DNA from 2 places in the Acidovorax sp. SRI_002 genome. Region 2 is predicted to be linked to the other one. Evidence: predicted binding sites of a transcription regulator. Region 2 holds the regulator's gene; the other holds the start of a gene.
What was found. Region 2 encodes FliA, which starts transcription of late flagellar genes. Its sites were predicted from a motif close to CTAAAGTTTNNNNNNNNNNNGCCGNTA; they were not measured.
Positions count from the first base shown of each region.

Region 1: a site for FliA is predicted at 3,350-3,376, ahead of AC2YJX_RS24025 (FlxA-like family protein). Genes of this name have one in related genera too.

Region 1 covers NZ_JBYCZW010000010.1:55,723-64,389, reverse strand. Annotated here, with positions in the region: gene AC2YJX_RS24040 (Gfo/Idh/MocA family oxidoreductase) at 1-797, shown strand, start outside; gene AC2YJX_RS24035 (ATP-dependent Clp protease proteolytic subunit) at 879-1,478, opposite strand; gene AC2YJX_RS24030 (flavin-dependent oxidoreductase) at 1,547-2,866, opposite strand; gene AC2YJX_RS24025 (FlxA-like family protein) at 2,989-3,342, opposite strand; gene AC2YJX_RS24020 (sigma-70 family RNA polymerase sigma factor) at 3,503-4,330, shown strand; gene AC2YJX_RS24015 (YdeI/OmpD-associated family protein) at 4,395-5,003, shown strand; gene AC2YJX_RS24010 (aldo/keto reductase) at 5,063-6,082, shown strand; gene AC2YJX_RS24005 (OmpA family protein) at 6,176-7,096, opposite strand; gene AC2YJX_RS24000 (DUF4398 domain-containing protein) at 7,204-7,581, opposite strand; gene AC2YJX_RS23995 (mechanosensitive ion channel family protein) at 7,955-8,667, shown strand, end outside.
Region 2 covers NZ_JBYCZW010000008.1:44,650-53,316, forward strand. Annotated here, with positions in the region: gene flhF (flagellar biosynthesis GTPase FlhF) at 1-413, shown strand, start outside; gene AC2YJX_RS21115 (hypothetical protein) at 406-1,203, shown strand; gene AC2YJX_RS21120 (RNA polymerase sigma factor FliA) at 1,498-2,214, shown strand; gene AC2YJX_RS21125 (hypothetical protein) at 2,478-2,852, opposite strand; gene flgM (flagellar biosynthesis anti-sigma factor FlgM) at 2,924-3,244, opposite strand; gene flgA (flagellar basal body P-ring formation chaperone FlgA) at 3,338-4,138, opposite strand; gene flgB (flagellar basal body rod protein FlgB) at 4,359-4,817, shown strand; gene flgC (flagellar basal body rod protein FlgC) at 4,854-5,258, shown strand; gene AC2YJX_RS21150 (flagellar hook assembly protein FlgD) at 5,274-5,930, shown strand; gene flgE (flagellar hook protein FlgE) at 5,970-7,250, shown strand; gene flgF (flagellar basal-body rod protein FlgF) at 7,309-8,049, shown strand; gene flgG (flagellar basal-body rod protein FlgG) at 8,087-8,667, shown strand, end outside.

The DNA of each region.
Region 1 (8,667 bases), on a different contig from region 2:
CCACCGAGCTGAAGGACAGCCTGGCCATCAAGGAAGTGGACGCCGTCATCCTGTGCACACCCACGCAGATGCACGCCAGCCAGACCGTTGCCTGCCTGGAGGCGGGCAAGCACGTGCAGGTCGAGATCCCGCTGTGCGACGTGCTGGCCGATGGCGAGAAAGTCGTCGCCCTGCAAAAGCAGACCGACCTGGTGGCCATGTGCGGCCACACCCGCCGCTTCAACCCCAGCCACCAGTACGTGCACAAGAAAATCACGGCGGGCGAGTTCAACATCCAGCAGATGGATGTGCAGACCTACTTCTTCCGCCGCACCAACATGAACGCGCTGGGCCAGGCCCGCAGCTGGACGGACCACCTGCTGTGGCACCACGCTGCGCACACCGTGGACCTGTTCGCCTACCAGGCGGGCAGCCCCATCGTGAAGGCCAACGCCATCCAGGGTCCTATCCACCCCACGCTGGGCATTGCGATGGACATGAGCATCCAGCTCAAGGCGGCCAACGGCGCCATCTGCACGCTGAGCTTGAGCTTCAACAACGACGGCCCGCTGGGCACCTTCTTCCGCTACATCGGCGACACCGCCACCTACATCGCGCGCTACGACGACCTGGTGAATGGCAAGGAAGAAAAGATCGACGTGAGCAAGGTCGATGTGAGCATGAACGGCATCGAGCTTCAGGACCGCGAGTTCTTCGCCGCCATCAAGGAAGGCCGCGAGCCCAACGCCAGCGTGGCGCAGGTGCTGCCGTGCTACCAGGTGCTGCACAACCTGGAGCTGCAGCTCAACGCAGGCTGATTTCAAGCCAAATAAGCTGCTAGCGCTCATCCATCAAGCGCTAGCAGCTATGTATTTAATAGCTTAAAGGGGCGTGCTGCTTCACCCCTTCAAAGCCGCTTTGTTCTCGATGATGCGCGAGACCAGGCCGTAGTCCACCGCCTCTTCGGCCGACAGCCAGTGATCGCGTTCGATGTCGGCCAGCACCACCTCCAGCGGCTTGCCCGTCTGCCGGGCAATGGTGCGCGCAATGCGCTCGCGGGCTTTCACAATCTCTCGCGCCTGGATGGCAATGTCGCTGGCCGGGCCACCTGCGCCCCCGCTGGGCTGGTGGATCAAAAAGCGCGTATTCGGCAGGCAGAACCGCCGCTCGCGCGGCGCCGCCAGGTACAGGTGCGTCGCCGCGCTGCCCACCCAGCCGGTGCCGATCATGTTCACCGGCGCGGTGATGAAGCGCACCAGGTCATGCATCGTGTCGCCCGACTCCAGGTGCCCACCGGGCGAGCTCACCAGCATGTCGATGGGCTCGGCGCTCTCGGCATCCAGCGCAATCAGCCGCCGCGCCACATCGGCGGCCAGGGTGTCGGTGATGGTGCCGAAGACCAGCAGGGTGCGGGCCTTGAAGGCCTTTTCTTCCAGATACGACGTGCGCGGCTCGGAGCCTTGGGTGGAGGATGGGTTGTTGGTGTCTGGCGTGTCCATGGGGGCAGGTCCTTGAAAAGAGTGACAGGACTGCCTTGACGAACGAGACACGCCGGGCGTGACACCCCTCAGCCTGCGGCCACGCGTTGCCCCGGTGCAATGGTGGGCGGCGCCGCATTCAGCGTCTCGATCGCAAACCCCGCCGCCGCCTTGTAGCGGGCCATGAAGCCCTCGCGCTCTTCGCGCGGCAGCACGTCGTCGATGTGCTCGAACACCCCGCCGCAGCACTCGTCCACCAGCCCCAACAGGCCAAAGGGGCCGGAGCCCCGGTTGCGCAGCACCAGCGCCGAGATGTCCTTGCACAGCTGGTCGTCATAGGCCCGCAGCGCCTGCGGGCCCACGCCCTGCGCGATGAACTGCGCCCCCAGCACGCGCGCATCCACAATGGCCTGGCTGGCGCCGTTGGAGCCCACGGGGTACATCACATGTGCGGCATCGCCCAGCAGCGCCACGCGGCCGTCCACCCAGGTGGGCACGGGGTCGCGGTCGATCATAGGGTACTCAAAAATGTCCTTCGCACCCCGCAGCATCGCGGGCACGTCCAGCCAGCTGTAGTTCCAGCCGTCAAAGTGGTGAGCGAATTCCTCCAGCGCCACACGCCGGTTCCAGTCGCCCTGCTGCCAGCCGCCCTGGTTGTCCACCGTGATCTCGGCGATCCAGTTGATGGTGGCCAAGCCCGTGGCCGGGTCGGGCGGTGTGATGGGGTAGAACACCACACGGTGCCGCAGCGAGCCCACGCCCACAAACGAAGCACCCGTGCGCACAGGCACCCCCGGCGTGGTGCCGCGCCACATGATGGCACCGCCCCACTGGATGGGCGGCTGCGCGGGGTGCATCTGCGCCCGCACGGCCGAGTGCAGGCCATCGGCGGCGATCAGCAGCGATCCGTCCACTTCCCGGCGTTCACCATCGCGTGTCTCGATGATCGCCGTCACACCGTCGGCATCTTGCCGGTAGCCCACCACCCGCTGTCCCAATTGCACAGCATCGTCACCCAGGCGTTCTCGCACGGCGTTGAACAGCATCATCTGCAGCTGCCCCCGGTGCACCGAATACTGCGGCCAGTGGTAGCCCGCCTGCAGGCCGCGTGGCTCGGCGTACACCTCGTTCCCGTTGCGGCCCACCAGGGCCCATTCGCGCGCCTGCAGGCCAATGGTGTCCAGCACTTCGTTGCCAAACCCCAGGTCGTGCAGTTCTCGTACGGCATTGGGCTGCAGGTTGATGCCCACGCCCAGCGGCTGCAGCTCGGGCACTGATTCAAAGACGATGCAGGGCACGCCGATCTGGTGCAGGGTCAGGGCAGTGGCCATGCCACCAATGCCACCACCGGCGATCAAGACGGGGTGGGCGGAAGAGGGATGTGAAGTGGTAGTAGGTGCGCCAGACATGCCGAGATTGTCCATGCAATGGCGGGCGGAGCTTGTCGCGGACGCCGCAGGCGAATGCGGCGCTGGTGTATGCCGGGGCGGGGGGCGCAGGCAGAGGCCACCCGTTCAGAAAGCCGTTCTTGTCAGGCGTAGGTATCGACGTTGTTGCCCAGCCCAGCAGGTGGATTCTTTACCGATTGGGCCTTCTGCTGCTGCGCGGCACTGGCCGCCGCGCCTTCGGCCTTCGCCGCCTGGGCCCGTTGCTGCTCTTGCTGTTGCGCGCGCTGTATCGCCGTGATCTGGGCCTGCACCATCTGAATCTGGGCCTGCAGCAACTTGGCCTTCTGCTGCTTGGCCTTGGCGTCCATGTCGGAGCTGGCCACGCCCTTGAGCTGCTCGGTCAACTCGCGCAGCTGCTTTTGCAGCTTGGCGATGTCGCTGCTGCCATTGGACGAAGAGACCGGGCCGGTGGTGGAGGTGGTGCTGGCAATTTGCATCCCTGGTTATCGGCAAGGCGCCGGGAAAGTTGACCGGCCGCCCCCTCGCGCTGCGGTCTGTTGAACGCCGCCAACCCATGTGACGGAGGTAGTGACAACAGCCTGCGAGTCATTGCCCTGCCGATGTGTGGCCTGCTTCAGCCTGTGGCACCATGCCCCGATGCAGAACGATGAACACCTGTTGGCGCTGGTGAACGCCAGCCGCAGCACCTTGCTGCGTGCCGCTACGCGCCTGCTGGGCCCGGTCGAGGCCGAGGACGCCGTGCAGGACGCCTATGTGCGTGCGCTGGAGGCCAACGCCCCGGCGCTCAATGCCGCCCAGGCGTGGCTGCTGACGGTAGTGCGCAACCTGGCCATTGATCGACTGCGTCGCCGTCAGTGGATGGCGCAGTGGGCGGCAGAGACCATCCAGGCAGCGCAAGGGGATGCCCTCGTTTCGGTCGCGCCTTCGGCAGAGGCCGATGCCGCGCTGGCGCAGCAAGCCACGCTCGCGCTGCGGCGACTGGCGGCGTGTGTGACGCCCGTGGAGGGGGCTGCGGTGCTGCTGCATGCGGTGTTCGATGCCAGCCACGCCGAGCTGGCGCAGGCTACCGGCCGGACGGAAGCGGCCAGCCGCCAGCAATTGCGCCGCGCGTTGCAACGCCTGCGGCGGGCCGAAGAGGAGGCCCGCTGTGGTGATGGGCGCGATGAATCCAAGGACGCCGACCCTGCGGTGCTGCGCCTGTACCTGCAGTCGCTGCAATCGCGGGACGCACAGGGCCTGTGGGCCCTGCTGCGCCAGCCGCCGGTCAGTGCATTGGCCATACATGGTGCGGTGCATGCCGTGCTCCCGTTGCAGCACCAAGCCCGACGCCCACGGGCCACGGCGGGTGGTGTGGTGCAGGTAGGCGGGCAACTGGGTTTGGTGCTCACGCTCGACGGCGTGACACTGTGCGTGTTGCCCCTGGGGCCATGCGCCGAGCTGGCGCACGAAGGCGTGGTGTCCTAGCCGACGCACCCGCACAACAGCAATTGCCAGCCGCCCGCCTTCACAAAAAGACGTTCGCAGCACCATGGCCTCCCAGACCACCCCCACCTTCTTTGCCACCCCGAAGGCGTTCCGCCAGTGGCTGGAGCGCCATGCAGACAGCGCGCCGGAGTTGCTGGTGGGCTTTCACAAGGTGGGTTCGGGCCGCCCCAGCATGGGATGGTCGGAGTCGGTGGACGAAGCCCTGTGCTTTGGCTGGATCGATGGCATCCGGCGGCGCATTGACGAGCACACGTATTCGATCCGCTTCACCCCGCGCAAGCCGTCGTCCATCTGGAGCGCTGTCAACATCGCCAAGGTGGAGCAGTTGCAGGCGGCGGGCCGCATGACGCCCGCGGGGCTCGCGGCCTTTGCCCACCGCAAGGCGCACAAGTCGGCCATCTATTCCCACGAGCAGGCGGCAGTGGTCGAGCTGCCGGCGTCGCTGCAGCGCGCCTTCCAGCGCAACAAGGCCGCGTGGCGGTTCTTTCAGGAGTCCACGCCACCCAGCTATCGCAAGAGCATGCTGCACTGGGTCGCATCCGCCAAGCGCGATGCGACCCGCGAGGCACGGTTTGCGGAGTTGGTGGCCGCCTGCGCTGCGGGTGAGCGCATTGAGCTGTGGGCCAAGCGGCCATCGGCCGCAAAATCTTAGGCCCCGCACCCAAGCCCGAGCCACCCGCTGGGTTGCCGCGCTTGCCGTAAGCTCGCGGCATGCAACAAAGAAACCTTGGACCTTTCTCCGTCTCGGCCATCGGCCTGGGCTGCATGAACCTGTCGCACGCCTATGGCGCGCCGGTGTCTGCCGAGCAGGGCGAGCGCGTGCTGCTGGCTGCACTTGATGCGGGCGTGACGCTGTTCGACACCGCCACGCTCTATGGCTTTGGAGCCAACGAAACCCTGGTGGGCCGTGTGATGAAGCAGCACCGCAGCCGCTTCACGCTGGCCAGCAAATGCGGCATGCAGGGCGTGGATGTGGCGGGTGACGGCAAGCTGGTGCGCGTGATCGACGGGCGGCCAGATACGCTGCGAAAGACCTGCGAAGACAGCCTGCGCCGCCTGCAGACCGATGTGATCGACCTGTATTACCTGCACCGCTGGGACAAGAGCGTGCCGATTGAGGAAAGCGTGGGCGCACTGGGCGAGCTGGTGCGGCGGGGGCACATTCGCACTGTGGGTCTCTCCGAGGTGTCAGCTGCCACGCTGCGCCGCGCGCATGCCGAGTTCCCGATCACGGCGGTGCAGACCGAGTATTCGCTGTGGACGCGCAACCCCGAGATTGCCGTTCTGGACGCCTGCCGCGAGCTGGGCGTGGCCTTTGTGGCGTTCAGCCCGGTGGCGCGGGGTTTCTTGTGTGGCGGCTTGACCGATGTGAGCACGCTGGACGCCAAGGACATCCGCCGTGCCATGCCGCGTTTTGCACCCGAGGCGTATGCGGCCAACCTGAAGCTGCTCGATGGCTACCAGGCGATTGCACGCGATGTGGGCTGCACACCCGCCCAGATGGCCCTGGCGTGGCTGCTGCACCAAGGCGAGCACATCATCCCCATCCCAGGAACCACGAACGTGGAGCATCTGCACGACGACCTGGGTGCCGTGAACGTGCGACTGGATGCGGCCACCATGGAGCGTCTGGGCGCGCTGATCAATGAGCGCACGGTGGTGGGCAATCGCTACAACGCCCAGAGCGCGAGCGAAGTGGATACCGAAACGTTTGAAGACCGCGCGGCGTAAGCGGCGCGGTCTTTGAAGCGTTTATTGATATAGGCCGCAGAAACCGGCGTGGCTCAAGCCAGTGGCCGCCGGGCAGCGCCTCAGGGGGGTACTTTATCTCCCGCGCAGGTTGCCCTTGTCATCGGCGATCACGATCTCCACGCGGCGATTCATCGCACGGCCTTCGGGCGACGCGTTGTCGGCCACGGGGTGGGCCTTGCCGTAGCCGCGTGCGGTGATGCGGCTGGTGTCCACACCGCGCTGCACCAGCGCGTCGCGCACGGCTTGGGCGCGGCGGTCTGACAGGTCCTGGTTGTAGCTGTCGCTACCCACGCTGTCGGTGTAGCCCTCGATCAGCAGTTTGCGGTCCGGGAACTGTTTGAGGAAGTTGGCCAGCTTGTCCAGGCGCGGGCCGGCTTGGGCGGAGAGCTCGGCCTTGTTGAAGGCAAACAGCACATCGCCCAGGGTGACCAGCAGGCCGCGTTCGGTTTGCTGGGCTTCGAGTTCGCGCAGTTGTGCTTCGAGGGCGCGCACACGGTCTTGTGCGGCGTTGGCCTGGGCCATGGCGGCCGTGGCCTGGGCCTGCTGTTGGGCTGCACGTTGCTCTGCGCTCATCGCCTGTTGTTGGGCTTGCTGGGCGCGCAGGCGGGCTGCGTCAGCCTCTTGGGTGCGGGCCTGCAGGCGGATGCGGTCGGCTTCGCTGCCCGCTTGCTGGATGTTGGCATCGAGCTGGCGCGCGCGGGCCGCATTGGTGGCGATCTCGGCGCGTTGGCGGGCGATGTATGCCAAGTGGTTGGTCTCGGACGTGTCGCGGTCATCGGCCCACACGCGGTCGGCCTTGGCGAGTGCGTCGGTGGCTTGCTTCAGTTCGAGCTGCGCGTACTGGTTGACGGCCGGGTCTCCTGCAGCGGTGCTCACTGCGGTACGGGCCTCTTCCAGCGCGGGCGATGGGGTGGTGCTGGCGCAGGCGGCCAACAGGCCTACGGCAATCAGGCTGGTGCACAGAGCGGTGGTTCGGTGAAAAAAGCGATGCATGGTCAGGTGTTCCTTGAAATGGGGGGAGGTCAATCGCGGGGCCTCAACGGTGTTGGGCGTGAGTCGAAGCCAGGTTGGGCGCTAAGGCTTCAACGTCTGGCGCTGGCCTAGCGCGGCGATCGGCGGTTGATTTCTTCTTGCAGCGCTCGGATGCCGTCTTGCACTTGCGTCAGGTTGGCGGCATTGCTGGCGGCGTCGGCGCGGGTTTCGGCCACGCGGGCATCTACCTCGGCCTCAGCGGCCAGGCGGCGCGCGGCCACATAGTCCTTTTCAGCCATGGCTTTTTCGGCCTGCATGAGCTTCTCGCGCGCTTGTTGCAACTGCACGGGGGCGCTGGTGGCCACCGCCGGGGCAGCCGCAACGCGGTTCACGGTGGTGCGGCTCACGGCCATTTGCTCGGTGGGTGCGGGGGTGGAGGAACAGGCGGCCAGTGCGCCCAGTGCGAGTGCCGCTGTGGCGGTGCGGATCAGTGCGGATGAATGCATGGTGTGGTGGACTCCTGTGGAGGTTGTGGGATGTGCCGCACCGAGATTTCGGGCGGGCAGCCAGCGGTGTTCTGGTGTTGATGCATTGTTGGGGCCCGCGCAGTACCGGGGCGTAGGCCCTGCCTCTGTATTGCTGTGGGGCATGTCTTACGAACACTTGCAAACGGGGCAGACCAGCGGCGCATTGGCCGTTGTCTGATCAACTGCGGAACTCTGACTTCCACGGGGTCTCGATCAAGGACGTTGCGCACCTCAGCGCTCCATTGCGGGGCTGAAGCGCCCTGCATGGCCGAGGTCACGGGTGACCCCGTGTATCAGCCCCGCCCCCGCGCGCCCCATCCCGTCACTGCACCACGAAGAGGAGAGTCCCCGCATGCAGCCATCCACCTTTATGACCTGGGTCCAGGAGACCACCTTTGCCGGCGTGCCGTTGTGGAGCCTGTGCGTGGCCCTGGCAGCCACCACGGCCACCTATGCAGCCATCCTTGTGGTGCTGCACCTGCTGACCCGCCGCGCCAAGGTGTGGGCCACGCAGTCGCACAGCGGCATGGCGCTGACCATGGTGGATGTGCTGGAAGGCACCAGCCGCACACTGATGCTGGTGGTGGCTCTGCTCGTGGGCGCGAGCCTGCTGGACCTGCCCGGCCGCTGGGAGAGCCGCCTGAGCCAGCTGTGGTTTGTGGCTGTGGCGCTGCAGATGGGCCTGTGGGGCATGCGTGCCATTGGCATTGGCGTGCGCCGCTATGTGGAGCGGCACTCGTCCAGTGGCATGACGCAGGTCAGTGCCTCGGCCACGCTGATGTCCTGGGGGCTGCGCACGCTGTTGTGGAGCGTGGTGCTGCTGGCCATCTTGTCGAATGTGGGTGTGAACATCACGGCCTTCATCGCCAGCCTGGGCGTGGGCGGCATTGCGGTGGCGCTGGCGGTGCAAAACATCTTGGGAGACCTGTTTGCCTCGCTCGCCATCGCGGTGGACAAGCCGTTTGAGGTGGGCGACTTCATCGTGGTGGGCAATGTGTCGGGCACGGTGCAGGTGATTGGTCTCAAGACCACACGCATCCGCAGCCTGCAGGGCGAGCAGATCGT
Region 2 (8,667 bases):
CCGGTGTGGCCCCCCGCGACCCGCGCAAGCGCGACATGCTGGACGTGCTGGATCTGCCCCACGTCAACCGCCTGCTGGTGCTCAACGCGGGCTGCCATGGCGACACGCTCGATGACGTGCTCACTGCATTCAAGACCGAAGGTTCCCAGCAAGCCATCTTGTCCAAGGTGGACGAGGCCGTGAAGCTGGGCCCCGCCATCGACGCACTGATCCGCCACCAGATGGTGCTGCGCGGCGTGACCAACGGCCAGCGTGTGCCGGAAGACTGGGAACGTGCCGATGCGCACAAGCTCATCAGCACCTCCATGCGCGCGCCTGCCAAGTCGGCCTTCGACCCCAAGGCGACCGACCTGAATTTCTTCTTCTCGCATTCGCCCGACACCATGAACGAACGGGGGCTGGTCGATGCTTGATATCGCCTTTCATCAGGCAGCCGGCCTGCACAGCTTCACTCCGCAGTCAGAGCTGCGCGTGGTGGCTGTTGCCAGCCAGGACAACGCGGGCACCGGGCTGGAGACGCTCTGGCAGATCTGCGCCAGCCTGCAGCGCCTGGGCTACCCGGTCGTGGTGCTCGACGGCACAGCGCAGGAGACGGATGAGTACCCGGGTTTGCTGCACCTGCTGCAACAAGCGCCGTGGAACGAGGGCGTCAGCCTCAACATGGGGGCCATGGCCTCATCGCTGGCAGTGATTCCCGCAGCCAAAGGCCTGCAGCGCATCAGCCGCGAGGCCAGCCGCAACGAGACCGCACCCCTGCCCTGTCTGCTGCCCTATTTCCGAACCTACGGGCTGATCGTGCTGCACGCGCCTGCGGCCACGCTGGGGCCGCTGCTGACGCACACCGCCACCGTACCGCTGGTGGTGATGGGCGACGGCTCGGCTGGTGTGCTGACCAGTTACAAGAGCCTCAAACAGATCGCGGTGCACACAGGACTGCCCTGTATGGTGGCGGCTTTGCTGCGCGGCACCACGCCCGCAGAACGGCGCAAGACCCAGCATGCACTGATGACCTTGCAGGACTGCGCGGAACGCCATCTGGGCGGCCCCGTCCGCACGACCACCATCGCCACACAGAACCCTCAGGACCTCCAGCGCCTGGCCTTGCAACTGCTGGAAAATGCGGGCACTATCAGTGAGTCGCTGACAGCGCTGCCACCCAGCAACTTGGCAGCCATGCCTGCGCATTTTGTCCGGAGCCATTGATCTGATTTGTCCGGAGCCGTTGACTAGAGCGTGTTATGCACTTTTACGTACCCACGTTGACCCCAGAGGCTGGTGATCGCAAGGCGCAGTGCGCAGCCAAGGCCGGGGCCTTGACAAGTGCTGCAACGCGGCGAGTGCCTGCCTCTGGGGTCAACCCGGAGGGAAAGCCGGGGCAAGGCCCGGCCACGTCGTTGCAGGCCGCTGGCAGTATTGATACTGCGGCGCGTCCTGCGTCTCGTTGCCGGGCCTTGCCCCGGCTTTCGTGGGCACGTAAAAGTGCATAACACGCTCTCTATGTACACCGCCAAAGGCCAGCTCGATCGTGATGCGATGATCCGCCAGCACGTCCCGCTGGTGCGAAGAATCGCGCACCACATGATCGCCAAGCTGCCTCCCAACGTGGAGCTGGACGACCTGATCCAGGTTGGCATGATGGGCTTGGCGGAAGCCCTGTCGCGCTACGAAGTGGCCCAGGGTGTGCAGTTCGAGACCTTTGCCACCCAGCGCATCCGGGGCGCCATGCTGGACGAACTGCGCGAGGGCGACTGGATGAGCCGCAGCTCCCGCAAGAGCCAGAAAGACATCGAACACGCCGTGCACCGGCTGGAGCAGAAGCTGGGCCGCAGCCCGCTGGAGTCTGAAATTGCCAGCGAGATGGGCATGAGCTTGGTCGAATACCAAAGCCTGCTCGGCAAGGTTCGGGGTACACAACTGGTGTATCTGGAGGACATGACGCATGGCAACGAGGACGATGACGGCTTTCTGGACCGCCATGTGGCAGACGCCGACGCAGACCCTCTGGAATTGCTGCGCGACCAGCGGCTCAAGATGTCGCTGGTGAATGCCATCAAGACCCTGCCCGAACGCGAGCAGCACATCATGGGCATGTACTACGAGCACGACATGAATCTCAAGGAGATCGCGGCCGTGCTGGGGGTGACCGAATCTCGGGTGTGCCAGCTGCACAGCCAGTCCATCGCACGCCTGCGGGCCAAGATGCGGGCGCATTGACTACCCCCTGAGTCGCCTTCGGCGCCTTCCCCCTGAAGGGAGACGCCACCAGTGGTCTGGCGGAGCCAGTTCCACGGTGGCACTGGTCGGGGGCTGCGACCGTTTCAGGGGTAACCGCGCCGAGCAGACATCGAAGTTCAATCCTCCGGCCTTCACTGGTAACGGTCAAAACAATAGATGCTTGCACTTGTAATCCGTGGCTTTGAGAGGTTTTTCCTCTCAAAGCCAACAGGGACAAGCGCCAGCAGCTATCTTTTTTTGGCTCAACCAGCCGATTTGTAGATACGGGCCACGCCGGGCTTGCCGGCCTGTGCGCCCCGACCGTCGCCGTAGGTGGAGGGTGTGCCCGCCTGCGGCACCAAGCCTGCCACCTGGCGATCGGCATTCACGGCCAGGCGCGCCAGGCTTTCGCGGTGCACGGCAAGCATGTCGTCAATGGCCCGGGCTCGTTTTTGCAGCTGTGCAGGCACGGGCAGACCCCTGGCTGCAGTCTGCTCAAGAACACGCGCGAACTGGGCCGCTGCATCCCGCAGGGCCACACTGTTCTTTTCCAGGGATTGGGGGTCTGCCGCGAGAAGGGCGGCGGAGACTTTTTCGATCAGCTGTTCAACAGCCGAGAGGGATTCTTCCAGGGACATGGCGCATTGTGAGGTGGATAGCGCCTGCCTGCCAAGTCTGTCAATAAAGGTGCGTGCGGGACGCTGAGGAATCAACCGCGCGAGCGGGCCAGGATTTCCTGGGCGTTGGAGAGCATCTTGTCGGCAATGGCTTCGGCGTCCACCGAGAAAGTGCCTTTTTCGATGGCCGCCCGCACCGCCTTGACCTTGCTCGCATCAAAATCACCTGTGGAACGGGATGTCTGGTCCAGCGCGCGGGCAGCGGTGGAGACGGTGACGGGCACACCGGCGGTTGACACAGCCGCAGCGTCTTTGGCGGCTCCTTCAGCAGCGCTGGCAGGACTTTTGGCTTGCTTGGCAAGCCCCGTCTGCGCCAAGGCGCCCGGGAGTTCCGGTTTTTGACCAATCTTCATCGCTCTCTCCACCACCCCGTTTGATGTGGGGCACAGTAGCAATGTTTTCGACCCATTTGGCCCGGACTTTAGCCATTTATCACCGCCCCGTCATCAAAGAGCGACGACCACCGTCCCAACCTCATTCACAGTTCCACTGACTATCCTGCCATTATCCATACGTATGCGAACAATCTGCCCCGCAGCGCCTGCCGACATGGCCTGCCCTGCGGAGGTGACTGCATAGCCAGGGCCCTGGGCAATCACCTTGACCTGGGCGCCTGCGCGAAAGAGCTGGGGGGGCCGCACCATGGTCTGGCGCAATGCCTGGCCGGCCACCAGCTGGCGCGCGGCGACCTGCCCGACCCACATTTCCGGGTTGGCCATCACGGCTGCCGACTCTTCGGCCCAGTCCACTTCCGCCTCGGTGGCGTCATTGGCGGTCAGCACCGTCCCCGGAGCCACCGGGCCGGTCAGCACCCAAGCCGGGCCAAATGCCTTGACGGTCACCGGCAGGTAAACGTTCCATGCGGTTTGCCCCTCGACACAGCGCAGCCCCAGGCGGGTGCGGCCCCACAGCCGGGCGCCGACCGGCAGGTAGGGTTCGACCCGCGCGCACGGCGCCAGCCGCAGCCGCGAGTCGAGTGAGCCAACGCTCACTTCCATGCGCAGCGGCAAGCCGGAGGCCTGGTTGCGCGACATCGCGTCATCCAGCCAGCGTTGGGTCAGCGGGCCCAGGTCGGCACTGGGGTCGGCTGCCGCCTGGGCCAGCGCGGCCCCGCTGCTGCCAGCCACTGCAGTCAACCCCAGCACCACCGCCAGAGCGTGCCGAGCCACAGCACGCCGCCCGGCGATCGCCAGAGCGCCAGCGCGAACCAAAGGGGACACGAAGGGGAAAACGAAGATCGATGGCATGGGGCCTCCTGGGCATCGCAGGTCAACAGGTCTGACCGCGCGGGGCGGCAAAGACTCTTTCACGACTGGAACTATAGGCAGGCGAGCCCTGCGCAAAACCCGAAACTGCGCACCCATTTCCGCGTTCTTCGCGCTTTAGAAAAAAGCGGCGGCTTTCACAATCGAACCACGCCGGAAACCCCCAACCGGCTCCTATTGCAACCCAGGGTGTGAGGCAACCATGCTTGACAAGATGACCAACCGGCTGGACTTTCTCGGCAACGCACTCGTGGTGCGTGCCGAGCGCCAGCGCGCCATCGCCAGCAACATCGCCAACGCTGACACCCCGGGCTACGTGGCACGCGATTTCAGCTTTGGCGATGCGATGCGCGAAGCCACGGGCTTGGGCTCGGGCGTGACCCGCCTGGCCACGGGTGGCTCGGTGGGCACCACGGGCAACCTGGGGGCCAAGGGCGCCACAGACCCCCGCCACATTCCGCTGCCAGCGGCCAGCACGGGCACCGGCGCACCCGGCACGCTGGGTTATTCCGTGCAGACCCAGCCCAGCCTGGACAACAACACGGTGGACCTGGACCGCGAGCGCGCCAACTTTGTCGACAACGCCGTGCGCTACGAAGCCACGCTGCGTTTCATCAACGGCAACGCCAAAACCATGCTCAGCGCGATCCAGGGCCAATAAGCCATCCGCAGTGCAGCGCAGAAAGCGAATCTCCCCATGTCCATGTTCTCCATCTTCAGCGTCTCGGGCAGCGCCGTCAGCGCGCAGTCGCAGCGGCTCAATGTGGTGGCCAGCAACCTGGCCAATGTCGATGCCGTGGCAGGCCCCGACGGCCAGGCCTACAAGGCGCGCCAGGTGGTATTCCAGACCGCCCCCATGGGCGCGGACAGCTCGGCCGGTGTGCGCGTGAGCTCCATCAACGAAAGCAACGTTCCCGGCCGCCGTGTGCACGACCCCAGCCACCCGTCGGCAGACGCGGAAGGCTATGTGACGCACTCCAACGTCAACGCCGTGGAGGAAATGGTCAACATGATCTCCGCCTCCCGCTCTTACCAGAACAACGTCGAGGTCATGAACACGGCCAAGTCGCTGCTCCTCAAGACCCTGCAGATGGGCCAGTAACTCTAGGACGCCACCATGATCCTCAACTCCGCCACCAGCGCGCCCACGGTCACCGATGCGACCGGCACCAAGGCCAACGCCGCCACCGACCCTGCAGCCGCGCAGGACCGCTTCCTGAAACTGCTGGTTGCACAGCTGAACAACCAGGACCCGATGAACCCGCTGGACAACGCCCAGATGACCTCGCAGATTGCGCAGATCAACACGGTGACCGGCATCCAGCAGCTCAACCAGACGATGGAGAGCATGTCGGCGCAGTTCAACTCGCTGCAGGTGATGCAGGGCACGGCCCTGATTGGCCGCAACGTGATGACCGAAGGCTCGACGCTGGCCGTGGCCGACAAGGCCGGCAAGGGTGGCTTTGAGCTGGCCTCGGCCGCCACCAAGGTGAAGGTCGAGGTGATGACCGCTGGCGGCCAGGTGATCGAGACCATGGATCTGGGTGCCAAGGCTGCAGGGCGCCACACCTTCGAGTGGGATGCCAGCAAGTACACCGGCTCCAGCGAGGGACTGCAGTTCCGCGTCAGTGCCGTCAATGGTTCGACCAAGATCGACAGCACGTCGCTGGCCCTGTCCAAGGTCACGGCCGCAGGTGCCGAGGACGGCCAGCTGGTGCTGACCCTGGCCAACGGCAAAACCATCAACTACAGCCAGATCAAGGCCCTGGTCTAACCCGGCCGATTCAGTGATAGCCCCCATCAGGAGAACACCATGAGTTTTCAGCAAGGCCTCTCTGGCTTGAACGCCGCCAGCAAGAACCTCGACGTCATCGGACACAACATCGCCAACTCCAACACCGTCGGGTTCAAGGCCTCGCGGGCCGAGTTTGCCGAAATGGTGGCGTCCGCCATCGGCTCGTCCGGCGGCACCAATGCGGGCATTGGCGTCGAAGTGGGCGCGGTCTCCCAGCAGTTCACACAGGGCAATCTCACGATCACGGGCAACAGCCTGGATGTCGCCATCAACGGCAACGGCTTTTTCACGCTCACGCTGCCCGATGGCACACCCGCCTACACCCGCTCCGGCAACTTCAAGCTGGACAAGGAGGGCAACATGATCACCAACGACAACGCCAACGTGATGGGCTACCCCGTGGACCCGGTCACCGGCCTGCGTTCGGGCACCGACCCCATCCCGATGGTGTTCCCCACCTCCGAGCCCATCCCTGCCAAGCAGACCACCACGATCACGGCAGCATTCAACCTGCCGGCCACGGCCACCGATGCGGCCGGCGACCCTGCCGCCACGCCGCCCATCCCGGCCACACCGCGCGCCACCTACGGCACGTCGATCAACGTGTTCGACAGCCAGGGCGTGGCCAAGCCAGTGAGCCTGTACTTCCAGAAGACCGCTACCGACAACACCTGGGACGTGTACGACCAGCTGGACGACCCCACGGCAGTGCCTCCCGTGGTGGCAACTCCTATAGGCCAGATCACGTTTGACAACAATGGCGCCATCACGGCCCCCGTGGCCACGCCCCCCGCCACGGGCTTCGCGCTCACGCTGAACGTGAACCCGACCCCGCCCAACCCCAACAACCTGCCCGCGTTTGATGTGGCGGTGAGCCTGGACAAAGTCTCACAGAGCGGCAACAAGTTCTCGGTCTCCAACCTGAGCCAGGACGGCTACACCACGGGCGAGCTCACGGGCATCAACATCGAGAACAACGGGATGATCATGACCCGTTACTCGAACGGCGTGACCCGTGCGGAAGGCCAGCTGGCGCTGTCAAGCTTCCGCAATACGCAGGGCCTGGCTTCGGTAGGCGGCAACAACTGGGTCGCCACCTTTGAATCCGGCCAGCCGGTGGCTGGCACGGCCACCGACGGCAACTTTGGGTCGCTGCGCTCGGGCGCGCTGGAAGACTCCAACGTGGACCTGACCGCCGAGCTGGTGAACATGATGACCGCACAGCGCGCGTACCAGGCCAACGCCCAGACCATCAAGACGCAAGACCAGGTGATGTCCACCCTGGTGAACTTGCGTTGATCGGGAACGGTTCGTAAGAACTCTGCACTGAAACAGCCCTGGACAACGGAGAGCCCCCATGGACCGCATCATTTACACCGCGATGACGGGCGCCAACGCGGCCGCCCACCGGCAGGCCGTGTTGTCCAACAACCTCGCCAACGCCTCCACCCAGGGGTTTCGTGCGGAGATGTCCACCTTCCGCTCGGTCCCGATCCAGGGCGATGGCTCCAAAACCCGTGTGTTTGCGCTGGAGGCCACCTCGGGCCACGTGAGCACGCCCGGCCCGGTGCAGCGTACCGGCCGCAACCTCGACGCCATGGCCGTGGGCAATGCCTGGTTTGCCGTGCAGGGACTTGACGGTACCGAGGCCTACACCCGCGCCGGCACCTTTGAGGTGTCGGCCACGGGCCAGCTGCTCACCCCCACCGGACTGCCCGTGCTGTCCGATGGCGGCGCGCCCATTGATGTCCCGCCGGGCGCCGAAGTCACGCTGGGCTCGGATGGAACGGTCACTGCCAAGGCAGCGGGCCAGCCCGCGCAGGCCATTGGCCGCCTCAAGCTGGCCACTCCCACCCCGGAAGACCCGCTCAAGCGCGGCGACGACGGGCTGTTTCGCACCACGTCCGGCGACCCGATTGCCAATGACGCCAACGCCCGCATGCTGGCAGGCGCAGTGGAAGGCTCGAACGTGAATCCGGTCGAAAGCATGGTCGGGATGATTGCCGCATCGCGTCAGTTCGAACAGCAGATGCGCCTGCTGCAGTCCGCCGAAACCAACGACAAAACCGCCAGCCAGTTGCTGAGCATGAACGGCTGAGGTCGCGCCCCGCGCCGCCACGCCAAAAGGAAGCACCATGATCAACTCCCTCTGGATCGCCAAGACCGGCATGTCTGCCCAGCAGACCCAGCTCGACGTCATCTCGCACAACCTGGCCAACGTCTCCACCACCGGCTACAAGCGCAACAACGCGGTGTTCGAGGACCTGATCTACCAGAACCTGCGCCAGGTGGGTGCCAACACCACCGAGCAGAACCAGCTGCCCACCGGCCTGCACCTGGGCCTGGGCGTGCGCACGGTGGCCACCAGCCGCAACTTCGTGCAGGGCAGCCTGCAGGAGTCCAAGAACAACCTGGACGTGGCCATCAACGGCAATGGTTTTCTGGAAGTGACCATGCCCGACGGCACCATCGGCTACACGCGCGACGGCTCGTTCCAGGTCGATTCGCAAGGCCGCCTGGTCAACTCCAGCGGCCTGCCTGTGGCCAACGGCATCACGGTGCCCGCCAACGCCACGAGCGTGACCATCAGCGCCGACGGCGTGGTGTCGGCCACCGTACAGGGCAACACCCAGCCCCAGCCCTTGGGCAACCTGGCGATGTCGGCCTTCATCAACCCGGCCGGCCTCGAGCCCATTGGCCAGAACCTGTTCAAGGA